Linked DNA regions of Martelella endophytica. The protein of the gene in region 2 binds, or shares a complex with, the protein of the main gene of each other region. Links are inferred from orthologs where the notes say so. Each region holds a gene or a part of one and is shown on either strand. Other genes may lie near its edges.

Region 1 (5,508 bases), 480 kb from region 2 along the record:
AGTCCGGCCGATTCAAGCTGACGGGTCGGCTTGCGTGGTGGCTATGGGCGATCGTGCATGTCTATCTGCTGGTGAACTTCGAGAAGCGCCTGCTTGTCAGCGTTCAGTGGATCTGGACCTTCCTCACAGGTCAGCGCAACGCACGCCTTATCGACGACAGATCATGATTGAGCGGAGCGTCCGGGCCGCGCTCTGCCGTGCCGAAAATTCCTGTCCGGAAATCTCTGCCAAAGCTGGAACAATCGCCACGGGTTGCGGTTAGGCCAAAGGTCGGGCGTGCTGACAGCACGGGGCGCGTTTCGACCTTCCATCGAACCGTGTTCGGGAGATTGATCATGACGAGGCGGACCGAAACCCTCAAGCAGGGCACAATCGCGGACCAGAAGGTATTGCGCGGCACCGGCGGCGAAATCCACCAGACCAGCGGCGACGGCGTCGAAAGGCTGACCACTGCGCAGGGCGTGCCGGTCGCCGACGATCAGAATTCGCTGAAGGCGGGTACGCGTGGTCCGACGCTGATGGAGGATCAGGTCTTTCGCGAGAAAATCTTCCACTTCGATCATGAGCGCATTCCCGAGCGCGTGGTCCATGCTCGTGGCTTCGGTGCCCATGGCGTCTTCGAGACCTATGAGCCGCTTACCGATATCACCAGCGCTGATCTGTTCCAGCGCAAGGGCGAGAAGACCGAGGTCTTCGTGCGCTTCTCGACTGTGGCGGGTAACAAGGGCTCGGCCGATGTCGCCCGTGATGTGCGCGGCTTTGCAGTAAAATTCTATACCAAGGAAGGCAACTGGGACATCGTCGGCAATAATATTCCGGTTTTCTTCATTCAGGACGCGATCAAGTTTCCCGATCTCATTCACGCCGCCAAACAGGAGCCGGACCGCGGCTTTCCGCAGGCGCAGACCGCGCATGACAATTTCTGGGACTTCATATCGCTGACGCCGGAATCGATGAACATGGCGCTGTGGATCATGTCCGACCGCACCATTCCGCGCTCCTTCCGCTTCATGGAGGGCTTCGGCGTCCATACCTTCCGTCTCGTCAATGCCGAGGGCAAGTCGACCTTCGTCAAGTTCCACTGGAAGCCGAAGCAGGGGATGCAGTCGGTAATGTGGAACGAGGCACTGAAGCTCAACGGCGCGGACCCGGATTTCCATCGCCGCGATCTTTGGAACGCGATCCAGATGGGCGATTATCCCGAATGGGAGCTCGGCATGCAGCTCTTCGATGAGGACTTTGCCGAAAAGTTCGACTTCGATGTGCTCGACGCCACCAAGATCATCCCCGAGGAAGAGGTTCCGGTGCGCATCGTCGGCAAGATGACGCTGAACCGCGTGGTCGACAACTTCTTTGCCGAGACCGAGCAGGTCGCCTTCCACACCGGCAATCTGGTGCCCGGCATCGATTTTACCAACGACCCGCTGCTGCAGGGGCGCAACTTCTCCTATCTCGACACCCAGCTGAGCCGCCTCGGCTCGACCAACTTCACCCACCTGCCGGTCAATGCGCCGCGCTGTCCCTTCCACCATTTCCAGCAGGATGGCCACATGGCCTTCCATAACCCGACGACGCGGGCGAACTACGAGCCCAACTCCTGGGGACCGGAAACCGGCGGACCGCGCGAGGATCCGAAGGGCGGCTTCACCTCGCATCCGGAAGAGATCGAGGCGCCGAAGGGCCGCTACCGTTCGGAAACCTTCGCCGATCACTACAGCCAGGCGCGGCAGTTCTACCTGTCGCAGACAGACACGGAGAAGAGCCACATCGCCGATGCCTTCACCTTCGAGCTGTCCAAGGTCGAAACACCGGCTATCCGCGCGCGCATGGTCGCCCATCTGCTGAACGTCGACGAGGCGCTGGCCGAAAAGGTCGGGACGGGGCTGAGGCTCAAGACCATGCCGGAGCCGGCGGAAAGCGCGATGCCTGTGAAGGACGGGTTGAAGCTCTCGCCGAAGCTTTCGATCATTCTCAACGGTCCGGAGGGCTTCGTCGGCCGCAAGCTTGGCGTGCTTCTGACCGATGGCGTTGATATCGGCCTCGTCAAGGCGTTGAAGCAGGCCGCGGAGAAGGCTGGCGCGATGATCGAATTCGTCGCCCCGATGGTCGGCGGCGTCGAAGCGAGCGACGGCACCTGGGTTGAGGCAGACCAGAAGGTCAACGGCGGTCCGTCGGTGCTCTATGATGCCGTGGCGATCCTCGCGAGCGAGGAAGAGATCGTTACGCTGATGCAGGAATCGACGGCAAAGGACTTCGTCAACGACGCCTTCGCCCATTGCAAGTTCATCGCCTACAATGCGGCCGTCATGTCGCTGTTCGAAAAGACCGGGCTTGCATCGGACCTGGACGATGGCTGCATAAAACTCTCCGTGGCGGATGATGCCGAGGACTTCATCGCCGCCTGCGCCAAGCTGCGCGTCTGGGACCGCGAGCCCAAGGTCAAGGCAGCCTGATCAAGAGAGGTCAACTCCGAAACGAAAAGCGCCGGGGCTTTGCCCGGCGCTTTTTTGTCATGGTCAGTTGCTCGGATCCATGGCGTTCGGCGGTGCCTTTTCCGATTGGTCGTTATTGTCGTTACCGTTCATGCCGATCGCCAGGGCGGCGATGATCACCACGATGATGACCGCCGCGCCTGCAATGCTCCAAGGTTTCATGTCTGTCTCCTCCTGCCGGGTGGCATGACGCCACCACGTTTCCATATCGGGCAGGAGAGTGCTCCCGCCCGCACTTTTCTCTGCTACTGGCTGGCCTCGACACTACCGGGCGGCTCGGTTGCCGGCACGATCTCGGTCTGGGAGGGCGTTTCCGTCTCGCTGCTTTCGGCCGGCTCCTGGCCGGTGAGCTGTTCGTCAACGGAAGGTGACGGCGCTTCGTCGGTCGTTTCGCTCGCGCTCTCTGGAACTGAACCCGATGAGCTTCCTGCTGCCGGTGCACCGGTTATGCCTTCGCCACCGCCGGATGCCGCGGTGCTGGCCGCTGCAGAGCCCTCCGGCATTTCGTCTGTGCCGAGCGGCTCCGGCGCGATCGCGCCATCGTCGGATGCGATCCGCCAGACGGTATTTCCGGCGTCATCGGCAACGAGCAGCGCACCAGTGCCGTCAATGCCGACTCCGACCGGGCGGCCATGAGCCTCGTCTCCGTCGAGGAAGCCGGTGACGACGTCCACCGCAGCGGCCGCCGGTTCACCGTTCACGAACGGCACGAAGACGACCTTGTAGCCGTTGAACACCGTACGGTTCCAGCTCCCGTGCTCACCGACGAAAGCGCCGGAGGCATAGTCATCCGGCAGGGCGGAGCCATGCGAGAAGGCCATGCCGAGCGGCGCCACGTGGCTCGAAAGCGCATAGTCTGGAGCGATGGCCTTTTCCACCATGTCCGGCCGTTGCGGATGCACACGCTTATCCACATGATCGCCGTAATAGCTCCATGGCCAGCCGTAGAAGGCGCCTTCCTGGACGGAAGTCATGTAATCCGGCACGAGGTTGGGCCCCAGTTCGTCGCGCTCGTTGACGACGGTCCAGAGCTCGCCGGTGTCGGGGTTGAACGAAAGGCCGTTGGGGTTGCGCAGGCCGGAGGCATAGATCCGGGCCGCACCCGTTTCCCGATCAACCTGCCAGATCGCGGCGCGGCCCTTTTCGGCTTCGATACCGTTCTCGACGATGTTGGAGTTCGAGCCGACCGAGGCGTAGAGCGTTTCGCCGTCCGGGCTCAATGCTAGGTCCTTGGTCCAGTGATGGTCGATCGGGCCGCCCGGCAGCGGCGTCAGCACCTCGGGAGTCGCCGTGATCTCGTCCTGTCCGAGTTCATAAGGGTAGGCCAGAATTGCGTCGGTTGCAGCGACATAGAGCGTATTGTCTGCCCAGGCGACGCCGAAAGGCGAGTTCAGGCCGGTCAGCAGGTCATGGCGTTCGTCGACCTCCCCGTCGCGGTTTGTATCCCGCAGCAGCGTGATGAGATTGCTTTCCTTCTGCTCGCCGCCACCGCCGCCATGGGCGATCGACATGATCCAGCCGCGGATGAAATCCTTCGGCCGTGTCACCGGTTCGCCGGAGGGGCCGCGCGCCTGAATGACGAGGACATCGCCGTTCGGCAGGGTGTGGACCGTCCGCGGATTGGCGAGGTCCGTAGCATAGGCCGAGATCGTCAGATCATCGGGTACCTGTGGGGTCTGGCCGTCTTCCCAGCCGACGACCTCGGCTACCTTCATGCTGGGCAGAAGCGCATGTTCTGGTTCGGGCAGGGTGGGATCGGCGCCGATCTGCTCGGCCGGATCGATCTGGCCGCCATCGCCGCAGGCTGCAAGGGTGATGAGCGCCGAGCTCGCGGCAAGAGTGAGTATGCGTTTACGGGCGGGGCAGAAATCAGTCATGGAGGATTCTCCATTCTTGGGAAAGCGGGCTGACGGCGGCAAGCCAGAGCGTGGCAATGATCGCGATGAAGGTGAGGGCGGAGAGGATCAGGCCTCCCGGCACGACAGCCGTCCAGCCATCGCCTGCGTGGACGAAGCTGTTGACCAGACCGAGAATGAGGATGACGGCAAAACCGATGGTTTCGGCCCAGCCCGGCCTGTAATGCCGGGCATTGGCGCGCAGAACGTCGCCAAGGCCGGCCAGGATCGCCAGTGCGCCAAAAACCAGACCGCCCAGGAGCAGCCAGGCCGAAAAATTCTGCCACATCAGAACGGACGTCTGCCAGTAGAGGATGTCCGTCACCAGCGCAAAGGTAAACGCTACCAGCGGAAAGGGAACAAAGATGGTGCGGTAGGGATATCTGCCGATCGAGTTCGGTTGCGTGTGCATGAGCGTATCCTCCTTTTGCTTGGGATGGAACGCCAGCTGAACCATTGGAAGGACAATTTGTTCCGGACCGAAGTCCAAGGCGGTAGACTGGATCAGATGTAATTGCGGCGACTGGGGGTCGTAAGTGGGCCTAGAGGGAGCGCCGAAACGCTTCGTGGCGTTATCAACAAGCTGAGCCCAAACGGGCAATCCATGTTTTCTTCAACGTGAACATCAGTGAAACGCTGTTACATTTTGATTGGAGCGGGTCAGCTGGGCATTGAAATAGAATGTTGATTCTATTGGCGAAATTCGTAGCCTTCCAAGCTGAATATGCGGGTTCGATTCCCGCTACCCGCTCCAGCGCACAGCATCCCAACTTTCTGTTTCTGCCAGGCGTCTGCGGCAAGGCTCTAGCGCCCCGTCATGATGATGTCGCGCGTCTCGCCGCCCTTCACCGAAACCTCTTCCATCAGATTGCCGCCCTGGGGCGTGTAGCCGACCAGCCATTCCACCGTGGTCACGATGTAGTAGCTGCCATCGGCCACGCCGGCGAATGCGAAACGGCCTTCGCCATCGGCACGGGTGTCGCGCATGGCGGCAAGATAACCGTCAGGCATTGGAGGCGACTGGATGTAGGTATTGATCTTGGCACCGCGATAGATGCCGTCCATCCGTTCGGTGGAATAGGCGGTCTTCGGGATCAGATGAACGTCGGAGCCGGCGGCAT
Region 2 (8,193 bases):
GAGATCAAGAACCCGCTGACACCGATCCAGCTTTCCGCCGAGCGGATCAAGCGCCGGATCGGCCGCAAGATCGAGGATGAGGACGACCGCAAGGTGTTCGACCAGTGTACCGACACGATCGTGCGACAGGTCGGCGATATCGGCCGGATGGTCGACGAGTTCTCCTCGTTTGCCCGCATGCCGAAGCCGTCGAAATCAAGCGGCGATTTGCGCACCATCATCACCGATGCAATGTTCCTGACCGAGATGGGCCGCACCGACGTGAGCTTCCAGCGCGAGTTGGGCGACGTGCCGCTGGAGGGGCTCTTCGACGATCGCATGCTCGGACAGGCCTTCGGAAACATCATCAAGAACGCTGTGGAAGCCATTGAATCTCTGCCGCATTCGCAAGAGGATCCCGGCAGGATACTGGTCCGCGCCAGCCACGATGCGACCCGCGACCGCTACATCATCGACTTCATCGACAACGGCAAGGGATTGCCGGTCGAAAACCGCCACATGATCCTCGAGCCCTATATCACCATGCGTGAGAAGGGCACCGGGCTTGGCCTCGCGATCGTGCGCAAGATCATCGAGGAGCATGGCGGCAAGCTCGAACTGCATGATGCCCCGGCCGATTTCGCCAACGGCCGCGGCGCGATGATCCGCGTGGAACTGCCGCACGTACATGATGGCGACACCGCACGGGAACAAAAAGACAGGGAAGACAACGATGGCCTCTGATATTCTTGTCGTCGACGATGAAGCCGACATCCGGGATATTGTTTCGGGTATCCTGTCGGATGAGGGGCACGAAACCCGCGTTGCTCATGACAGCGACAGCGCGCTTGCGGCAATCTCCGACCGGGTTCCGCGGCTGATCTTTCTCGATATCTGGATGCAGGGGAGCCGGCTCGACGGCCTGGCGCTGCTGGAGGAGATCAAGAGCCGCTATCCCGAACTGCCGGTGGTGATGATCTCCGGTCACGGCAACATCGAAACGGCGGTTTCCTCGATCAAGCGCGGCGCCTTCGATTTCATCGAGAAGCCGTTCAAGGCCGACAGGCTGGTGCTGATCGCCGAGCGGGCGCTGGAGAACTCGCGGCTGAAGACCGAGGTTCAGGAACTGAAGCGCAAGAGCGGTGATCCCGAGGAGCTTGTCGGCTCGTCGCTGCTGGTCTCCCAGCTTCGCCAGACGCTGGAGAAGATCGGCCCGACCAACAGCCGGGTGATGATCTTCGGCGCTTCCGGCTCCGGCAAGGAGGTGGTGGCTCGCCTGCTGCACAAGCGCAGCCAGCGCGCCGAGGGGCCTTTCGTGGCCTTGAACGCGGCAGCAATCACGCCGGAAAACATGGAAATCGAGCTCTTCGGCGTCGAGCCCGGCGGCGGCCGGTCGCGGAAGACCGGTGCGCTCGAACGCGCCCATCGCGGCACGCTGTATCTCGATGAGATCGGCGAGATGCCGCTTGAGACCCAGAAGAAGATCCTGCGGGTTCTGGTCGACCAGCAGTTCGAACGCGTGGGCGGCAGCCGCCGCGTCAGCGTCGACGTCCGCATCATTTCCTCCTCGGCGCTGGACCTGCAACTGCGCATTGGCGACGGGCTTTTCCGGCAGGACCTCTACCACCGGCTCGCCGTGGTGCCGGTGCGCATACCGGGGCTTGCCGAACGGCGCGAGGATATTCCCTTCCTCGTCGATTTCATCATGCGCCAGCTCTGCGATCAGGCCGGCATCCGCCAGCGCCAGATCGGCGATGACGCGATGGCGATCCTGCAGGCGCATGACTGGCCGGGCAATATCCGCCAGCTCCGCAACAATCTGGAGCGTCTGCTGATCCTGTCGCGCGAGGAAACCGGCAATGCGCCGATCGGCGCCGATCTGTTGCCGGCTGACCTCTCCGACGTTCTGCCGCAGATTCAGACCTCCGGCGACGCCCATATCATGACGCTGCCGCTGCGCGAGGCGCGCGAGCGCTTCGAGCGGGATTATCTGATGGCGCAGATCAACCGCTTCGGCGGGAATATCTCGCGCACGGCGGAATTCGTCGGGATGGAGCGGTCGGCGCTGCACCGCAAGTTGAAGTCCCTTGGCATCTGATCAAAAAACCGTCAGATTGCGCCGACCAACGACCCTTGAACCCCAAGAGCGGTCCTTATGAAAATCATTATCTGCGGCGCCGGCCAGGTTGGCTTCGGTATCGCCGAGCGCCTCTCCCAGGAATATAACGACGTCTCCGTCATCGACACGTCCGCTTCGTTGATCAGCGCCATCACCGAGCTTCTCGATGTGCGCGGCTATGTCGGCCATGGTGCGCATCCGGACGTGCTGGCGAAGGCCGGCGCCGATCAGGCCGACATGATCATCGCCGTGACGCTGCATGACGAGATCAACATGGTCGCCTGCCAGGTCGCGCATTCGCTGTTTAACGTGCCGACCAAGATCGCCCGCATCCGCTCGCAGAGCTACCTGCACTCGCACTATTCGGACCTGTTCTCGCGCGACCACATGCCGATCGACGTGACGATCTCGCCGGAAGTCGAGGTCGGCAAGATGGTGCTGCGCCGTATCGCTTTCCCGGGCGCGACCGATGTCGTCCGTTTCGCCGACGAGAAGATCGCCATGCTCGCCGTCGAGTGCAATGACGATTGCCCGGTGCTGAACACGCCGCTGATGCAGCTCAGTCAGCTCTTCCCGGATCTCAATGCCACGGTCACCGGCATCTACCGCGAAGACAAGGTGATCATCCCGCATTCGACCGACCAGGTGCTCTCCGGCGATCTCGTCTATGTGGTCTGCGAGCAGGAGCACATCCGCCGCACGCTGGCGCTGTTCGGTCATGAGGAGCAGGAGGCCCGCCGCATCGTGATTGCCGGCGGTGGCAATATCGGCTTCTTCGTCGCCAAGTCTATCGAGGAAATGCAGCCGCGCACCCGGCTGAAGATGATCGAGAATGACCGCGAAAAGGCCGTGGCGGTGTCCGATTCGCTGCGCAACGTGATCGTGCTGCAGGGCTCCGCGCTCGACCAGAACATCATGGTGCAGGCCGATGTGCCGGATGCCCACCTGATGGTGGCACTGACCAACAACGACCAGACCAACATCCTGGCCTCGGTCATTGCCAAGCAGCTCGGCTGCAAGGCCAATCTGGCGCTCCTCAACAACCCGTCCTTCCACGACGTCACCAAGTCGCTGGGCATCGACGCCTATATCAACCCGCGGGCCGTGACGATCTCCCGCGTCCTGCAGCATGTGCGCAAGGGCCGTATCCGCTCCGTCTACGCGGTGCAGAAGGGGCAGGCAGAGGTGATCGAGGCGGAGGCGCTGACGACATCGCCGCTGGTCGGCACGCCGTTCCGGGACCTCGACCTTCCCGAAGGCATTCGCATCGGCGCGGTCTATCGCGGCGAGGAGGTGCTGCGGCCGACCGGTGATCTGAAGATCAAGGCCCATGACCGGGTGATCCTCTTTGCCGCCGCCTCGGCTGTCCGTCACGTCGAACAGCTCTTCCGCGTGTCGATCCAGTATTTCTAGGGGAAGCCGCGCGCCTGTGGCCGTCTTTTTTTGATCGTTGCGGAAGGGCCGTCGATTTGCTACCACCTCTTATTGAATACGCGTTGCCGGTTCTCGGGGACGACGATTATGGGTGGGAACCGGCGACATGCCGGCAAGAGTAAGAAAGAAGCGGCGCTATGGCGGAACGTTCTCAGAATCTGCAGGATCTCTTCCTCAATACGGTTCGTAAGCAGAAGATTTCCCTGACGATTTTTCTGATCAATGGGGTAAAGCTCACCGGGGTTGTGACCTCATTCGACAATTTCTGCGTTCTGTTGCGCCGCGACGGACACTCCCAGCTGGTCTACAAGCATGCGATTTCGACGATCATGCCCGGCCAGCCGGTTCAGATGTTCGAAGGCGATGACAGCGCTTCGTAAGCGGTGATTTTCCATTTCCGACGATACATTCTTTCCTGAAAGCGAATACGAGAACCGCGATTCCTCACGGGCTCTCGTCGTTGTTCCGGTCATCAAGGCCGATCGCCGCAGTGACGGCGAGGGGCTTTCTTCGCGCGCGCCCGAAAGCCGCCAGCAGGAGGCAGAGGGCCTTGCGCGGGCCATCGGGCTCGAGGTCGTGGCTTCGGTGATTGTGCAGGTCAACGACCCGCGGCCGGCCACGCTCATCGGCACCGGCAAGATCAAGGAAATCGACGAGCTGCTCGATGAGAACAATATCGGGCTGGTGATCGTCGATCATCCATTGTCGCCGGTTCAGCAGCGCAATCTCGAAAAGGAGTGGGTCGCCAAGGTCATCGACCGGACCGGCCTCATTCTCGAGATTTTCGGCGAGCGCGCCTCCACCAAGGAAGGCCGCCTGCAGGTCGAGCTGGCGCATCTCAACTATCAGCGCGGTCGCCTTGTCCGAAGCTGGACCCACCTTGAGCGTCAGCGTGGTGGTGGTGGCTTCATGGGTGGCCCGGGCGAAACCCAGATCGAGGCGGACCGGCGGCTTCTGCGCGAGCGGATTACCAAGCTCGAGCGTGAGCTGGAGCAGGTGGTTCGCACGCGCCAGCTTCACCGTTCCAAACGCAAGAAGGTGCCGCATCCGATCGTGGCGCTTGTCGGCTATACCAATGCCGGGAAGTCGACCCTGTTCAATCGCATTACCGGGGCAGGGGTGCTGGCGGAGGACATGCTGTTTGCAACGCTTGATCCGACCTTGCGCCGGATGAAGCTGCCGCATGGCCGCACCGTCATCCTGTCCGACACCGTGGGTTTCATCTCCGACCTGCCGACGCACCTCGTCGCTGCCTTCCGGGCAACACTGGAAGAGGTGCTGGAGGCGGATCTGATCCTGCATGTCCGCGACATGGCCGATCCCGCCCGAGACGCGCAGTCCGGCGACGTGCTGCGCATTCTCGGCGAGCTCGGCATCGACGAGAAGGCACAGAACGAGCGGATCATCGAAGTCTGGAACAAGGTCGACCTGCTGGAGCCGGAGGACCACGACGCGCTGATGGCGCGGGCCGAGCCGAACGACGACGTGATGGCCGTGTCCGCCGTCACCGGCGAGGGCGTCGAAGCGCTAGTGGATCGGATTGCCGCCCGGCTCGCCGGTGTGTTGACCGAAACGACGATCACGCTCGCCCCCGAACAGTTGCATCTCCTGCCATGGCTCTACGAACACGCCTTGGTCGACGAACGCCGCGATCTGGAAGATGGCTCGGTGAGCCTCGACATCCGGCTTGCGGACACCGAGGCGCAGCGGCTGGATAGCATGCTGGCGGGCTAACCCGCCGGCTCTTCAGGGCAGGTCGCGTTCGGCAAAGACCGCCTTTGCAGCGAACAACCCGTTGAGGGCTGCCGGAAATCCGGCATAGACGGCCATCTGCATCATTGTCTCGACGATCTCGTCCTTGCTGACGCCCACGTTCAGTGCTGCTTCGATGTGAACCTTGAGCTGCGGCGCGGCGTTGCCCATGGCGGTGAGTGCGGCGACGGTCGCGATCTCGCGTTCGCGTAGCCCCAGCCCGGGCCGGGAATAGATATCGCCGAAGGAAAACTCGAAAATGTAGCGGGAGAAATCGGGTGCGATGTCTTCGAGCGCGTCGATAACGTTCTGCCCTGCCGCGCCGTCGATCGCCGCAAGCGCGCGTTTGCCGCGTTCGAGGCGGCTTTCATTCTGATCGTTCATTGCGTCTTTGATCCTCTTTTTCGTCACCGCCGGCATAGCCGGCAATTTTGGTGTCGAGGACATCCAGACAGGACTGCAGCTCGAGCACATGACGACGCACGGCGTCGCGATGCTGTTCGAGGAGTTGTTGACGCTGGGGCTCCGTGCCCTTGCCCTGCTGCCGCAAAGCGGCATAGCGCAGCATCTGCCGGATCGGCATCCCGGTGGTTTTCAGGCGGCCGAGAAATTCGATCCAGACCAGCATCGATGCGTCGTAGTCGCGATGACCGGATTGATCCCGGTCTGTATCGGGCAGCAAACCGATCCGTTCGTAATAGCGGATGGTATGGGCCGACAGCCCGGAGCGTTTCGCGAGTTCACCGATCTTCATCTTCGTCCTGCTTTCGTCACGACGCCTGAGAAGCTAGGTGTTTGAGCGCACTCTAAGTCAACAGAAAAAATGTCGGGTCGCGCAGCAAAAATGCCGGCCGATTATTCGCCGAGCTTGCGTTCGATTGCCTTGGCATCCTGCCAGAGCGCTTCCATGCGCTCCAGTGTAGCGGCTTCCAGCGTATCGCCTGAAGCCTTCAGGCTTTCCTCGATATGATTGAAGCGACGGCGGAATTTTGTATTGGTGCCGCGCAGCGCCTGCTCCGGATCGGTCCCGGTGTGACGGCCAAGATTGACGGCGGCGAAGATCAGATCGCCGAGCTCGTCGGCGATCTCGGCCTTGTTGCCGGTCTGCAGCGCTTCGCGCAGCTCGCCGATCTCTTCCTCGAACTTGTCGAGGATCGGTTCCGCTTCCGACCAGTCGAAGCCGACGCGTGCCGCGTGCTCCTGCAGCTTCAGCGCCTCCGTCAATGCCGGGAACGAGCGCTGCACGGAGCCGAGATGCCCGGCCTTGAAGTCCTCGGTGACGCCGGCCCTGGCCCGACGCTCGGCGCGATCCGCCTTCTCCTGACGCTTGATTGCATCCCATTGCAGTTTCACCGCTTCCGGCGTGTCGGCGTCGTTGCGCGCGAAAACGTGGGGATGGCGCCGGATCATTTTCGACGTGACGGCGTGGACGACGTCGTCGAAGGAAAACAGCCCTTCCTCCTCGGCCATGCGCGCATGGAAAACCACCTGCAGCAGGAGATCGCCCAGTTCGTCGCAAAGATCGTCAAAATCGCGCCGCTCGATCGCGTCGGCGACTTCATAGGCCTCCTCGATCGTATACGGCTTGATGCTCTCGAAATCCTGCTTCAGGTCCCAGGGGCAGCCCGTCTCGGGCGTGCGCAGGGCGGCCATGATTTCGATGAGGCGTGCGATATCGCGTGAGGGTTCCACGGGCGGGCGCTCCGGCATGCGTGTCAGATGTCATCCAAGCGGGATCTTGGTCTCGCCCTTATGCGACTGGTAGGTGTCCGACGCAAGCGCATAGCGATCCCGAATGGCATCGATGCGCTGGAGAAAATCGCTGCGCTCAGGCTCATCGGCGGCAACCGCCATGTCGATGATCGAGCGGGCGGTGAAGAAGGCGTTCTGTCGCCGGTAGCCGCCGGGCTCGAGCCCATAGAGTTCCTTCATGATCTTCAGGTCGTGCGGAATGGCGAAACTGTCGCGCGAATCCTCATGGCTGAAGAAATAGAAATAATTGTCGAATCCGGCCCAGGTGATCGCCGACATGCACATGGTGCAGGGTTCGTGCGTGGACAGGAACAGCAACTCCTTCGTCGGAGGGGCATCCGGCAGTTCGTAGAATTGCTTCAGCGTGTGCACCTCGCCGTGCCAGAGCGGGTTCGATGTCTCGTCATTGGTGCCTGCTATGACAAGCGACAAGTCGTCCTTGCGCAGGATTGCCGCGCCGAACACCTTGTTGCCACCGGAAACGCCCCTCAGCGTCAGTGGCAGGATATCGTTTTCGATGACGCCCAGCAGGCGGTGGGTCAGTTTGCTGTCGCTCATGTTGGTCCCCCGATATGTCCACCGACGTTAATGGTGGCCGGCCCGGTCTGCAAGCGCCGGTCAAATTTGCTGCGATGGCCGCACAATTGAGGAATGAAATGTTTCCGCGTCGCCGCGCGCGCATTTTCGTTTCTTCAAGGTGCTGTCAGACATCGGCATCATTGCGCCATTGAGAGAAGGACTGTTCCGAAATGGTCGCAAAAGAAGAATTGCTGTCGGCATTTCCGGCATTTTTCAAGGTCGAGGGCCGCAAGGTCGCGATTTTCGGCGGGGGCGCGGAAGCCTTTGCCAAGGCGCGGCTGATGGCGAAGACCAGTGCCGCCGTCATCGCCTATGCCGATGACTTCGAGGCCGATTACCGCTCGTTCCTGGAGGAGCGCGGTTTCGCCAGCGTAGAAGCGTCATTCGATGCCGCCCAGCTCGATGGTGCCGTCATGGCCTTTGCCGCAACCGGCGAGCACGAGCACGACCGTCGCATTGCCGCGTGCGCGCGGATGCTGAACGTGCCGGTCAACGCCGTCGATCAGAAGGATGACTGCGATTTCTATACGCCGGCACTTGTCGTCCGCCCCCCGGTCGCCGTGGCGATCGGCACGGAA

The links. The genes of interacting proteins can lie anywhere in the genome.
Region 1: the proteins of hfq (region 2) and TM49_RS18850 are in contact, whole or in part, in a crystal structure (PDB 3VU3), measured with the Escherichia coli proteins. The link is inferred for Martelella endophytica from one-to-one orthologs.

Annotation. Positions count from the first base shown.
Region 1 is NZ_CP010803.1:4,072,545-4,078,052, reverse strand. What follows is about bases 1-2,894. They hold TM49_RS18850 (catalase), read left to right. Parts: upstream 1-335; coding sequence 336-2,453; downstream 2,454-2,894. Other genes in these bases: TM49_RS18845 (PQQ-dependent sugar dehydrogenase), read right to left, coding at 2,738-2,894; TM49_RS23715 (hypothetical protein), read right to left, coding at 2,517-2,654; TM49_RS18855 (NAD(P)/FAD-dependent oxidoreductase), read left to right, coding at 1-167. Outside these bases: more of TM49_RS18845, read right to left, coding at 2,895-4,369; TM49_RS18840 (DUF2231 domain-containing protein), read right to left, coding at 4,362-4,799; TM49_RS18835 (carboxypeptidase regulatory-like domain-containing protein), read right to left, coding at 5,192-5,508.
Region 2 is NZ_CP010803.1:3,593,370-3,601,562, reverse strand. Bases 2,327-5,290 are described here. They hold hfq (RNA chaperone Hfq), read left to right. Parts: upstream 2,327-3,669; coding sequence 3,670-3,912; downstream 3,913-5,290. Other genes in these bases: TM49_RS16500 (carboxymuconolactone decarboxylase family protein), read right to left, coding at 5,279-5,290; hflX (GTPase HflX), read left to right, coding at 3,926-5,266; trkA (Trk system potassium transporter TrkA), read left to right, coding at 2,327-3,511. Also shown: TM49_RS16525 (sensor histidine kinase NtrY-like), read left to right, coding at 1-723; nitrogen assimilation response regulator NtrX, read left to right, coding at 713-2,077; more of trkA, read left to right, coding at 2,135-2,326; more of TM49_RS16500, read right to left, coding at 5,291-5,668; TM49_RS16495 (MerR family transcriptional regulator), read right to left, coding at 5,652-6,038; mazG (nucleoside triphosphate pyrophosphohydrolase), read right to left, coding at 6,140-6,976; TM49_RS16485 (nucleoside deaminase), read right to left, coding at 7,007-7,594; siroheme synthase CysG, read left to right, coding at 7,786-8,193. UniProt on the Escherichia coli protein: RNA chaperone that binds small regulatory RNA (sRNAs) and mRNAs to facilitate mRNA translational regulation in response to envelope stress, environmental stress and changes in metabolite concentrations.